3 regions of the Kitasatospora sp. NPDC004614 genome follow, and region 2 is predicted to be linked to each of the others. Evidence: riboswitches for the same ligand, from Rfam matches in the RefSeq annotation. Region 2 holds a riboswitch; each other region holds the start of a gene.
What was found. A riboswitch is a leader RNA that binds a small molecule or an ion and turns the genes downstream of it on or off. The one in region 2 is predicted to bind cyclic di-AMP.

Region 1 (3,823 bases), 460 kb from region 2:
GGTCGGCAGAGCGCGCCCCAGAGCGACGGGCCGGGACGGCGGACCGTCCCGCGAGCCCGTGACGGCCCGGCTGCGCGCTGCGCTGTACCGGGCCAGGCGCAGGGTGCGCCGCACCGGAGTCGACTACTTCCGCGGCGACGGCGCCGACTGGTGGGCGTTCGCCGCCCTCGCCCTGGCCGTGCCCGTCCTGGTCCTGCTGAACATCCTGCTTCCCGACTGGGCCCCGCCCACCGCCCTGGTGCTGCCTGTGCTGGCCGGCGCGCTGCTGCTGCGCCCCGGCACCCTGGTGCTGCTGTACGCCGTCGCCGCCGCCGGACTGATCACCGAATCCCTGGTGCACACCGGCGAACGCGTCGCCAGCGCGCAGCCGGAGGCCTACACCCACGGCGTCACCCCAGGCTCCGCACTGGTGGTCGGCGCGGTCGGCGTCGCCGGACTGCTGGTCGCCCAGTTCCGCCGCCGGATCGGCGTGCCCTGGCGCGGCGGCTCCACCATGCTGTTCGACCTGCGCGAGCGGATCCGGATCCAGGGCCGGGTCCCGGAACTGCCCGACGGCTGGCACACCGACACCGCGCTGCGCCCGGCCGGCGGCCAGTCCTTCTCCGGCGACTTCATGGTCGCCGCCCGCACCGGCCCCGGCGGACGGATGCTGGAAGCCGTCCTCGCCGACGTCTCCGGCAAGGGCATGGACGCCGGTAGCCGCGCCCTGCTGCTCTCCGGCGCCTTCGGCGGCCTGCTCGGCTCGCTGCCCGCCCACGACTTCCTGCCCGCCGCCAACGGCTACCTCCTGCGGCAGGACTGGGCGGAGGGCTTCGCCACCGCCGTCCATCTGGTGGTCGACCTGGACACCGGCGAGTACGAACTGCTCTCCGCGGGGCACCTGCCCGGCATGCACCGTCTCGCGGGCGCCGGGTACTGGGAGGTCAAGGAGGCCGAGGGCCCGCTGCTCGGCGTCTACGACGAGGCCAAGTTCGAGGGGGTGCGCGGCACCCTCGGCCCCGGCGACGTCCTGATGCTGTGCACCGACGGCATGGTGGAGATCCCCGGCCGCGACCTCGCCGAGGGCATGGACCGGCTGATGGGCGAGGCCGACCGGCTGGTCGCCACCGCCCCGGGGTCGATCCGGCCCGGCTCCGCGGTCCGGCTGATCGACACCGTCGCCAAGCACGTCAACGACGACCGCGCGGTGCTGCTGGTCTGGCGCCGCTGAACTTCCGTCCGGTGCAGACGCGGTGAGCGCGGACTGTCCACGGAGTGTCAAACCCGGACGTTGATCTTCGGCCAATTCCGGTACGCGGCCCGAGCCGGGCGGCGATGTTGGATCTGCCTGCCGGTTTGCCGCGCAGGCCAGCACGGACCACCGCCCGCCGACGGGGTGTCAGAACCCGTCCGCTATCGTCGCGGTCGGCGAAAATCAGTCCTGCCAGGCGGGTTCGGGCACCGAGCGACCGGGCAAGTCCTTTACGCACTCAGCACGAGCGACCACACTGAGTCCGGATGGAGTGGTGGGGACACGGGGGGCAGGGGCCGGTTTCCGCCTGGGAGCCAACGCCGGCTTCCACCGAACCCCCGCCATGAATCGAGGAAGTGAGTCCCGGTGGCCTTCTCCGTCTCCGCGCTTGTCCTGTTCGGCATCATCGTCGCGATCTTCATTCGCAACAAGCAGCTGAAGACCGGGCACGCCATCGTCGCCGCCCTGTTCGGCTTCATGCTGAGCCAGTCGACCATGGCCGGCCCGATCCAGCAGTTCCTCACCTCGGTCTCCAAGGCCATCGCGTCGATCGCGGGCTGACGGCCTGTCGGCTCCCCGGCGGCACGCCACGACGGGCGGGAGACACCCCCGCGCCGTCCATTCGGCCTGCCCACGGTGACCAGGCTCACCCGCGACGTCACGCCAGGTCCGCGCCCGAACGCGCACGGTGGCCGAAGTCGCCCACCGTGCGGGGTTCGTACGCGCACTGTCATGATCGCGTACGCGCACCGCAGCAGGGTGTCGGCACAGCGTGACCTGGTGGATCGTCAGCCCCTTCCCGACCCAGGGAGCGGGGCCGATCGGCGTTTGCCAGCCTCACGGGCCGTGGGATTTGCTTCCTCCGCAGCCCGGCCAGTGACCGGGCGGGCCACCGGACGGAACGCCTAGTCCTGCCGTCGTCCGGTGCCGACCAGATACCACGCCACGGCAGGAGCGGGGGAACCACAGGTAAGTCGCCGGGCCCGGAAACCACCGGGAACGGCTTGGGGTGAAGCCGCAGTCCCTGCGGCCGGGCAACTCTCGCCCGAACCCGACAGCTCACCTCGCAGGCGTCGGAGAGGAACGCCTTCATGTCCGCTCAGGGCAAGCACCGCAAGCCGAGCCTGGCCACCATCGCCCGGATCGCCATCGCCACCGGTGTGGCCGGCGCCGCGATCGGCCTCCCGGTCACCGCCGCCTCCGCGCACACCGCCACCGAGCAGGCCGGCAGCCACCCGTCCACGGTCTCGGTGGACGCCACCCCCGTCGCCGACCAGGCCGCCGCCCCGCACAGCTACCGGGTCGCCTCCGGCGACACCCTGTCCAAGATCGCCGCCGCGCAGCACGTCGACGGTGGCTGGCAGAAGCTGTACCAGGACAACCGCTCCGTGGTCGGTGGCAACCCCGACCTGATCTTCCCGGGCCAGAAGCTGGCCATCAACGGCCAGGCCGCCGCCCCCGCGCAGGCCCCGGCCGCCAAGTCCACCTCCACGGACACCGCCACCGCGCCGAAGGTCGCCGTCAAGAAGGCCGACACCGCGAAGCCGGCCACCACCGGCACCGTCAAGGCCCAGCCCGTGGCCCCGGCCCCGCAGGCGGCGCCCCCGGTCGCCACCACGGCCACCACCGCTTCCCCGGCCGCCGTTCCGGCCGCCGCGAGCAACAGCTCCACCTACGTCGCCCCGGCGCCGGGCAAGGTCACCACCGGTTACAAGGTCGCCGGCTCCAACTGGTCCTCCGGCTACCACACCGGCATCGACTTCCCGGTCGCCACCGGCACCAGCCTCAAGGCCATCGCCAACGGCACCGTGGTCTCCGCCGGCAACGGCGGTGCCTACGGCAACCAGGTCGTCATCAAGCTGGCCGACGGCAAGTACGCCCAGTACGCCCACCTCTCCTCGATCTCCGTCTCGGCCGGCCAGTCCGTGACGGCGGGTCAGCAGATCGGTCTCTCCGGCGCCACCGGCAACGTGACCGGCCCGCACCTGCACTTCGAGATCCGCACCACCCCGGACTACGGCTCCGACATCGACCCCGTCGCCTACCTGGCGGCCCACGGCGTCAACGTCTGATCCACGCCTCACCCCCCGAAGGCCCCGCGCAGTCCGCTGCGCGGGGCCTTCGGGCTTTCCGGCGCCCTTGCGCGGGCGAACGCCCCCCGGCCATGCGGCGCGGGCCGACCAACGGCAACGGCCCCGACTGCGTTGGCAGTCGGGGCCGTTGGCCTTGTGGAGCGGGTGACGAGAATCGAACTCGCGTGACCAGTTTGGAAGACTGGGGCTCTACCATTGAGCTACACCCGCAAAGGCGTACCCGCACCGCGTCGCGGTGGCGAGGACTGGATCAGGGTACCTGGTCGAGCCGGTGGATTGCACACTCCTTCCGCGCTGTCGGCTCGCGAATATCGCCCCGGTCGGAGGCGGCCCGACGTGTACTCTTCTGCTCGGCACCACGGGGTGTGGCGCAGGTTGGTAGCGCGTCCGCTTTGGGAGCGGAAGGCCGTCGGTTCGAATCCGGTCACCCCGACCGTGCGGCAGGGTCTCGTCCGTGGGCGGGGCCCTGTTGTCGTTGTGGGGCGCGGCCGCCCCGGCC
Region 2 (3,823 bases):
GTGCTCACCGCTGCCGCCGCGACCGCGGTCGCCCTGTCGGCCCAGGTGAGTGCGCACGCCGCGCCGGCTCAGCCGAACAAGGACGAAGTCAAGGCGCAGGTCGACAAGCTCATGGAGGAGCAGGAGCAGGCGGCCGAGAAGTACAACGGCGCCAAGGAGCAGGCCGACCAGCTCCGCAAGCAGGCCGACCAGCTGCAGGACCAGCTGGCCCGCAGCCAGGACCAGCTGAACGAGCTGTCCTCCGGGCTCGCGGCGGTGGCCGGCGACCAGTACCGGCACGCGGGCGTCGACCCGTCGATGCAGCTGATGCTCTCCGCCGACCCGGACAAGTACCTGGACAAGGCGTCCTCCTTCGACCAGGCGGCCAGCACCCAGGCCGAGACCCTGAAGTCACTGCAGGACCAGCAGCGCCGGCTGAACCAGCAGAAGCAGGAAGCGGCGGACGTCCTGAAGGAGCTGGACAACTCCACCCAGGCGCTCAACGACGCCAAGAACGAGGTCAGGACCAAGCTGGAGCAGGCGCAGAACCTGCTCAACCAGCTCTCCGCCGCCGACCGTGCCTCGATCGTGCGCGGCGACGGCGCCGCCTCGCGCAGTGCCGACCGGGTCGACCCGGCCACCCTGCCGAAGGCCGCCGGCTACGCCGGGGTCGCGGTGCAGCGGGCGCTCGACAAGCGCGGTGCGCCGTACGTGTGGGGTGCGACCGGCCCGAGCACCTTCGACTGCTCCGGCCTGATGGTGTGGGCGTACGCGCAGGCCGGCGTCTCGCTGCCGCGCACCTCGCAGGCGCAGGGCAGCTACGGCGCCAGCGTCGGCACCGACTGGCACAACGCCCAGCCCGGTGACCTGGTGGTCTACTACGGCGACCGGCACCACGTCGGCATGTACATCGGCAACGGCATGGTGGTGCACGCGCCGCACACCGGTGACGTGGTGAAGACCATGAAGGTCGACGCGATGCCGATCTCGACCATCCGTCGGGTCTGACAGTCCGGCAAACCGGACATACGCCCGCCAGGGCGACAATTGACACGCCGTGACACGCCCGGGCGGGTCGAGATCCTGCTGTGATCTCGAACACGTCCGGGCGTCGCGTTTCCCTGGCGAACGGCGGGAAATGCTACGCACTGCGCAACGGATCCCTTACGTTCGGTCAGTTTCGTAATCGAAATTGACTCAGATTCAGATTTTTTTCCGACAAGGATTTGAACGGATCACGGATCGGTTACTAGGGTCATAGTTCGACCACCGCAGAGTCGATCGCCCAAGGGGGGCGACGGCGGAGGTCGCCGCCGAGTCCGTGACACAGCGGGTGGATCGTCAGAACGAGATCCGCCGACGGGGATACCCCTGTGGGGGTTGCTGTCGAACGGAGCCGGGGAACCACGTTCCCCCGGGGTGAATCGGCGCCAGGTCGGCCGCGAGAGCGGCCGGTGAGGCGCTGTAGGGCGTCTCTTCCGGCCCGAACCCGTCAGCTCACCCGGTAGGCGGTGTGAGGAAGAAGGAGTCCGCCTTCGTGGCGTCCCATCGCCGTCCCAAGCCCGTCGGCCGTGCCCGGGTCTCGATTCTCACTGCCGCTGCCGCCACCGCCGTCGCGCTGTCCGCCCAGACCGGCGCGCACGCCGACCCGGCGCCCACCAAGGACCAGGTCAAGGCGCAGGTCGACCAGCTCAACGAGCAGGCCGAGGTGAAGACCGAGGCGCTCAACGCCTCCGTCGAGAAGCAGCAGAACCTGCAGAAGCAGGTCACCCAACTGCAGGACCAGCTGGCCCGCCAGCAGGAGCAGGTGACCACCGTTCAGGACAGCCTGGCGACGATCGCCGCCGAGCAGTACCGCAACGGCGGCATGCCGCAGACCATGCAGCTGATGCTCTCCAGCAACCCGGACAGCTTCCTCGGGCAGGCCGGAACGCTGAACACGGTCGGCGCCACCCAGGCCGACCTGCTCAAGAGCTTCAAGGCCGAGCAGGCCAAGCTCGACGGGCAGCGCGAGGAGGCCGCGCAGAAGCTCGCCGAACTGGACACCACCACGAAGGCCCTCAAGGCCGACAAGGAAGACGTCCAGTCCAAGCTGGCCAAGGCGCAGGAGCTGCTCAACACGCTCACCCAGAAGGAGCGCGACGATCTCGCGGCGGCCGAGGCCAAGGCCGCCAGCGACTCCCGCACCCAGGCCGAGCGCGCCTCCCGCGACAACACCCGCACCGACCTCGGCGCCCCGCCGGCGCAGGCACCGGCCGGCTACGCGGGTGCCGCGATGAACGCCGCGCTGTCCAAGCTGGGCAGCTGGTACTCCTACGGCGCGGCCGGCCCGAGCACCTTCGACTGCTCCGGTCTGATGCAGTGGGCGTACGCCCAGGCGGGTGTCTCCATCCCGCGCACCTCGCAGGCCCAGGCGGGCGCCGGCACCAGCATCGGCACCAACATCGCCAACGCCCGTCCGGGTGACCTGATCATCTACTACGGCGACCAGCACCACGTCGGCATGTACGTCGGAAACGGGCAGATCGTGCACGCCCCGCACACCGGCGCGCAGGTCCGCTACGAGTCGGCGACCGTCATGCCGATCACCAAGATCGTCCGGATCTGACGGCCGCGCGGAGCCTTCGGCTCGGCACCCCGCACAGGGGGTGCCGGGCCGCTCTCGTTCCGGTGTCCGATTCGCGGTCGAATATTCGAAGTTGTCAGGGTTTGGACTGGATCCGTCCGACTCGCTAACCTCTGCCCCGGCCCCCCGTGCGGACGGCCGTCCGATCCGCGGGCGGCGGCGGAGGCCGGAGCGCAGGAACGGAGTCGTCGCACGTGCCAGTGCACCGTCGCCCCCCACTGCCCGGTGTCCAACGCCTCGCCCGAGCCCTGGCGCTCACCGCCGCCGCGACGGGCGTGATCCATCTCGGCGTCGCCCCGGCCGCCGCCACTCCGGCCGACCCGCCGGACCGCGCCGACGTCAAGGCGCAGGTCGACCAGCTGTACGACGAGGCCGAGCAGGCCTCCGAGAAGTACAACGCCGCCCAGGAACAGCAGAAACGGCTGCAGCGCGAGGCCGGCGTCCTGCTGACCCAGGTCGCCGCCGGGCAGGACGACCTCAACCGGCTGCGCGCCGACCTCGGGGCGGTGGTCGCCGCCCAGTACCGCGCCCAGGGCCTCGACCCCACGCTGCGGCTGATGCTCGACAACGACCCGGCGTCCTACCTGGCCGGCGCCCGCTCGCTCGGCCAGGCCACCGCCCGGCAGAACGAGACCCTGCGCGACCTGCGCGAACGACAACGCCGGCTGGACCAGCGCCGTCAGGAGACCGCGGCCAAACTCGACGAACTGGAACAGGCCCGGCACCGCCTGGCCGCCGCCAAGGACGAAGTCCGCACCCGCCTCGCCCGGGCCCGGCAGCTGCTCGGCGACCTCACCGCCGCCGAGCGCGACCGGCTCGCCTACGACGACGACGCCCGGGCCGCCCGCGGCGCCGACCGCTTCGACCTCGGCAACGAGCCCGCCGCGTCCGACCGCGCCGCCGCCGCGCTGAACGCGGCCGTCTCGAAGATCGGCTCCTCGTACGTGTACGGATCCACCGGGCCCAGCACGTTCGACTGCTCCGGTCTGATGTACTGGGCGTGGCGGCAGGCCGGAGTGACCCTGCCGCGGACCTCGCAGGGGCAGGCCTCGGCCGGCCGGCGGGTGAGCCTCGCCGAAGCCCGGCCCGGAGACCTGGTGATCTTCTTCAAGGACAGGCACCACGTCGGCATGTACGCCGGCGGCGGTGTCGTCGTGCACGCGCCGCACCCCGGCGCCCGGGTCCGCTACGAGAGCGTCAGCGCGATGCCGGTCAACT
Region 3 (3,823 bases), on a different contig from region 2:
GCCGGCGAGACCGCGCTCGGGCCGATCGCCAAGACCCTGTCCGCCGCCGACCTGGCGGTGCTCAACCTGGAGACCGCGATCACCGGCCGCGGCAAGCCCGAGCCCAAGACCTACACGTTCCGCACCAGCCCCAAGGCGCTCACCGCGCTCAAGGACGCCGGGATAGACGTGCTCTCCCAGGCCAACAACCACGCCGTCGACTTCGGTGCCGACGGCCTCGCCGACACCCTCGCCGCCAAGGCCAACTCCCCGATTCCGCTGATCGGCATCGGCAAGGACACGGCCGAAGCCTTCGCGCCCCACATCGCCGACGTGCGCGGAACAAAGGTCGCCGTCCTGGCGGCGAGCCAGGTCGACGAAATCACCAACCAGAAGTGGCGGGCCGGCGAGCACAAGGCCGGCATCGCCTCCGCGTTCGACGAGAAGGCCCTGCTGCGCGCCGTCACCGAGGCCAAGGCGCAGGCGCCCGTGGTACTGGTCTACCTGCACTGGGGCGAGGAAGGCGTGGCCTGCCCGACCGCCGCGCAGACCGCACTCGCCAAGAAGCTCGCCACGGCCGGCGCCACCGCCGTGGTCGGCACCCACGCCCACACCATGCTCGGCGCGGGCATGCTCGGGAACACCTACGTGGCGTACGGCTTCGGCAACTTCCTCTGGTACGGCACCTCGAACTACACCGCCTCCGACGAAACCGGCGTCACCACACTCACCATCAGCACCGACGGACGCGTCACCGGAGAAATGTTCACCCCCGCCCACATCGACGGCCGGGGCGTGCCCGTCCCGCAGACCGGCAGCGCGGCGAAGGCCGCCCAGCAGCGCCGCGACGGCCTGCGCGGCTGCACCGGACTGGCCGCCGTCCCGAAGTGACGGCGGCTCGACCGGGCGGCCGTCAGCCCAGGTTCAGCACCTGGCCCGGGTGGATCAGGTCCGGGTTCTCGCCCACCACCTGCTGGTTGCTCTGGTAGAGACCGCTCCAGCCGCCGTTCAGCTCGTGGCTGCGGGCGATCTTCGCCAGCGTGTCGCCCGGGCCGACGGTGTACGGCTGCGGGGACGGGGTCGCGGCGGACGGGGATTCGGCGGGCGCGGGTGCGCTGCCGGGCGTGGAGGCGCTCGGGGGCGGCGTGGTGGTGGCCGGGTCGGGGGTGGTGGGCTGCTGGGTGCCGCCGTGGCCGTCCTGACCCTGACCCTGGCCCTGGTCGTTGCCGTGGCCTGTGCCGTTGCCGTTCTCGGCGCCGTTCCCGTTGCCGTTGCCGTTGCCGTTCTGGTTGTCGGACGGTGTGGTCGGATTCGGGCTCGGGTTGGTGCTCGGGTCGGTCGACGGCGCAGTCGGCGTAGTCGGAGTGGTCGGGGTGGCCGGGCTTTCCGGGGTGGGGGCCGGGGACGGCGTGGCCGCAGGCGGCTGGGGGTGCGTCAGCTGTATGTAGCGCTCGTACAGGCTCTGGTGGCTGGTCCAGAACCAACCGCCGTTCTTCTCGTACCAGTACACGTGGTACACCGGGTCGTAGCCGGGCAGGCCGGAGAACACCGGAGTGGCGTTCTGCGGGGCGACGGTGCCGTCCGAGGCGGTGTTGACGGCCGCGATGCCGCGGGCGCCGCGCAGCGCACCCGATTCGTCCGCCGAGTCGTTGTTGTCCACCACGCCGGGGGCGCTGACCGTGCGCAGGCCCGCCGTGTCGGCGCAGGACACCCACGGCTGCGGGCCTTCGGTGGCCAGGATCCGTTCGGCGACCGCGATCTGCTGGCTGCGGGTGGCTCCGCTGGGCAGCTCGGCGTACCGGGTACCGCCGTAGTCGATCCAGCGCTGGGCGGTGATCTGGAGGCCGCCGTACAGGCCGTTGCCCGAGTCGGAACTCCAGTTGCCGCCGCTCTCGCAGTCGGCGACCCGGTCCCAGACCGTGCTGGGGGCGGCCTGCGCACCCGTCACAGCGAGCAGCGGCAGGGCGAGGCCGACGCCGGCGACGCCGGCTGCGGCGATCGCCCGCTCGGCGGCTTTCTCCGCCTGGCTCTGCCGACGGTGGCGCCCGGAACCCGTGAAGAGCATGCCAGATCCTCTCCGCACGCCTGCGAGGTGAGCTGTCGGGTTCGGACCGGAGGGAGGCCCGGCCGCCGTGTGCCGGCGGGAGCCGGTGCGGCGGCTTCACCCCTAGCCGTGGGGGCGGCGACGTACCTGGTTCCCCCGTCCCTGTCCAAGGGTTGTGGTGGTCGACCCGGCAACGCGGCGGACAGGGTTCGGCGTTGCCGCGTGCGGGGCCCGGCGGTGCGGGCCGGACCGAGCCTAATCACTCGAACGGAGCAATCACAAGCTCATCGCGGCTGTATTACGGCCGAGTTGCGCCGCCCGGGCGGTCGGGCGGTCGGGTGATCCGGCGGTCCGATGGTCGGGTGCGAAAGTCTGGCCGATCGGTGGGATTGGGGGAGCGGGGGGAGGGAAGGCGGACGGTCCCGCTTAAGCGCTTGGAAGCTGGGTGGTCATCAAATGCCGTGACATTAAAGCGAGTTGAGCGAGATCTGGGCATTGCAGGCGTTGCGGATAAATCGCGCGACAGCTGCTTCGGGAGCTTCCTACCATCGCGGTGATCGCTGTTCCCCGACCCGCTGTGGAGGTGCCCGTGGCTGTGCTGATTCCCGAAGTGCTCCGGGTGGAGCGCCAGTTCGCCCGTCTGTTCGTCGGCCAGTCGCTGTCCGTCCTGGGCGACAGGGTGTCGTTCGTCGCGCTGCCGTTCGCCGTGCTGTCGATCGGCGGGTCGGCCGCCGATGTCGGCCTGGTGGCTTCGGCGGGCCTGCTGCCGACGCTGGTGTTCATGCTGATCGGCGGCGTGTGGGCGGACCGGATGCCAAGACAGCGGATCATGCTGGCCTCCGATCTGGTGCGGTGCGTGGTCCAGGCGGCCGTCGCGGTGTTGCTGCTCACCGGGACGGCCCGGGTCGGGGTGCTGGCACTGCTGATGGTGGTGTTCGGGGTGGCGGACGCTTTCTTCCTGCCCGCCTCCACCGGGCTGATCCCGCTGCTGGTGTCCGGTGAACGGCTGAGCGAGGCCAATGCCTTGCGCGGGCTCGTCCACTCGGTGGGGTTGGTGATCGGCCCGGTGCTGGCTGGCGCGCTGGTCGCCCTTGCCGGGCCCGGCGGTGCCCTGATGGTGGATGCCGCGAGCTTCGCGGCCAGCGCCGCCGTGCTGGCGAGACTCGGTGCGGTGGGCGGGCGGGCCAGTGCGGAGCAGGCCGAGCGACTCGGGTTCCTGGCCGAACTCCGGGTCGGCTGGCGGCAGGTGCGAGAACGGGCCTGGGTGTGGTCGGGCATGCTCGCGATCGCGGTGTACCACGTGGTGGTGCTGCCCTCGGTGTTCGTGCTCGGCCCGGTCCTGGCGGATCGCGAGTGGGGCGGGGCCGGCGCCTGGGCCGTGGTGGTCACCGCCTTCGGCCTCGGCTCGATCGTTGGCGACGTCTGCGCCTACCGCCTGAAACCGGCCCGGCCGATGGCGGTGGCGGCCGTCGGGATGGCGATTGCCTCCTGCCAGGCACTGATCATCGGATCCGGCGCTCCGGTCGCGGTGATCGCCCTGCTGGAGGCCTGCACCGGAGTCGGCGTCTCGCTGTGCTTCGTGCTGTGGGAGACCTCACTCCAGGTGCACATACCCGAGCAGGTGCTGTCCCGGGTCAGCTCCTACGACCACCTGATCTCGGTGGCGCTGATGCCACTCGGCCTGGTGCTCGCAGGCCCGCTCGCGGACGGGATCGGCGTGCACCGAACGCTGTTCGGCATGACCGCGCTGGGAGTGCCCGCCGCCCTCCTCCTGCTCGCGCTGCCGACCGTCCGGAAGCT

Region 1: it holds a riboswitch for cyclic di-AMP, as region 2 does, so the genes downstream of both, ACFYST_RS11910 (peptidoglycan DD-metalloendopeptidase family protein) here and ACFYST_RS09820 (NlpC/P60 family protein) in region 2, are expected to answer to the same signal.
Region 3: it holds a riboswitch for cyclic di-AMP, as region 2 does, so the genes downstream of both, ACFYST_RS14085 (transglycosylase family protein) here and ACFYST_RS09820 (NlpC/P60 family protein) in region 2, are expected to answer to the same signal.

What each region holds. Positions count from the first base shown of each region.
Region 1 is NZ_JBIALR010000003.1:542,425-546,247, reverse strand. Features, by position in the region: gene ACFYST_RS11920 (PP2C family protein-serine/threonine phosphatase) at 1-1,210, shown strand, start outside; gene ACFYST_RS11915 (hypothetical protein) at 1,598-1,792, shown strand; cyclic di-AMP (ydaO/yuaA leader) riboswitch at 2,163-2,317, shown strand; gene ACFYST_RS11910 (peptidoglycan DD-metalloendopeptidase family protein) at 2,323-3,303, shown strand; tRNA gene ACFYST_RS11905 (tRNA-Gly) at 3,461-3,534, opposite strand; tRNA gene ACFYST_RS11900 (tRNA-Pro) at 3,684-3,757, shown strand.
Region 2 is NZ_JBIALR010000003.1:80,874-84,696, reverse strand. Features, by position in the region: gene ACFYST_RS09825 (NlpC/P60 family protein) at 1-987, shown strand, start outside; cyclic di-AMP (ydaO/yuaA leader) riboswitch at 1,324-1,506, shown strand; gene ACFYST_RS09820 (NlpC/P60 family protein) at 1,517-2,587, shown strand; gene ACFYST_RS09815 (NlpC/P60 family protein) at 2,800-3,823, shown strand, end outside.
Region 3 is NZ_JBIALR010000005.1:52,682-56,504, forward strand. Features, by position in the region: gene ACFYST_RS14080 (CapA family protein) at 1-870, shown strand, start outside; gene ACFYST_RS14085 (transglycosylase family protein) at 893-2,044, opposite strand; cyclic di-AMP (ydaO/yuaA leader) riboswitch at 2,048-2,214, opposite strand; gene ACFYST_RS14090 (MFS transporter) at 2,613-3,823, shown strand, end outside.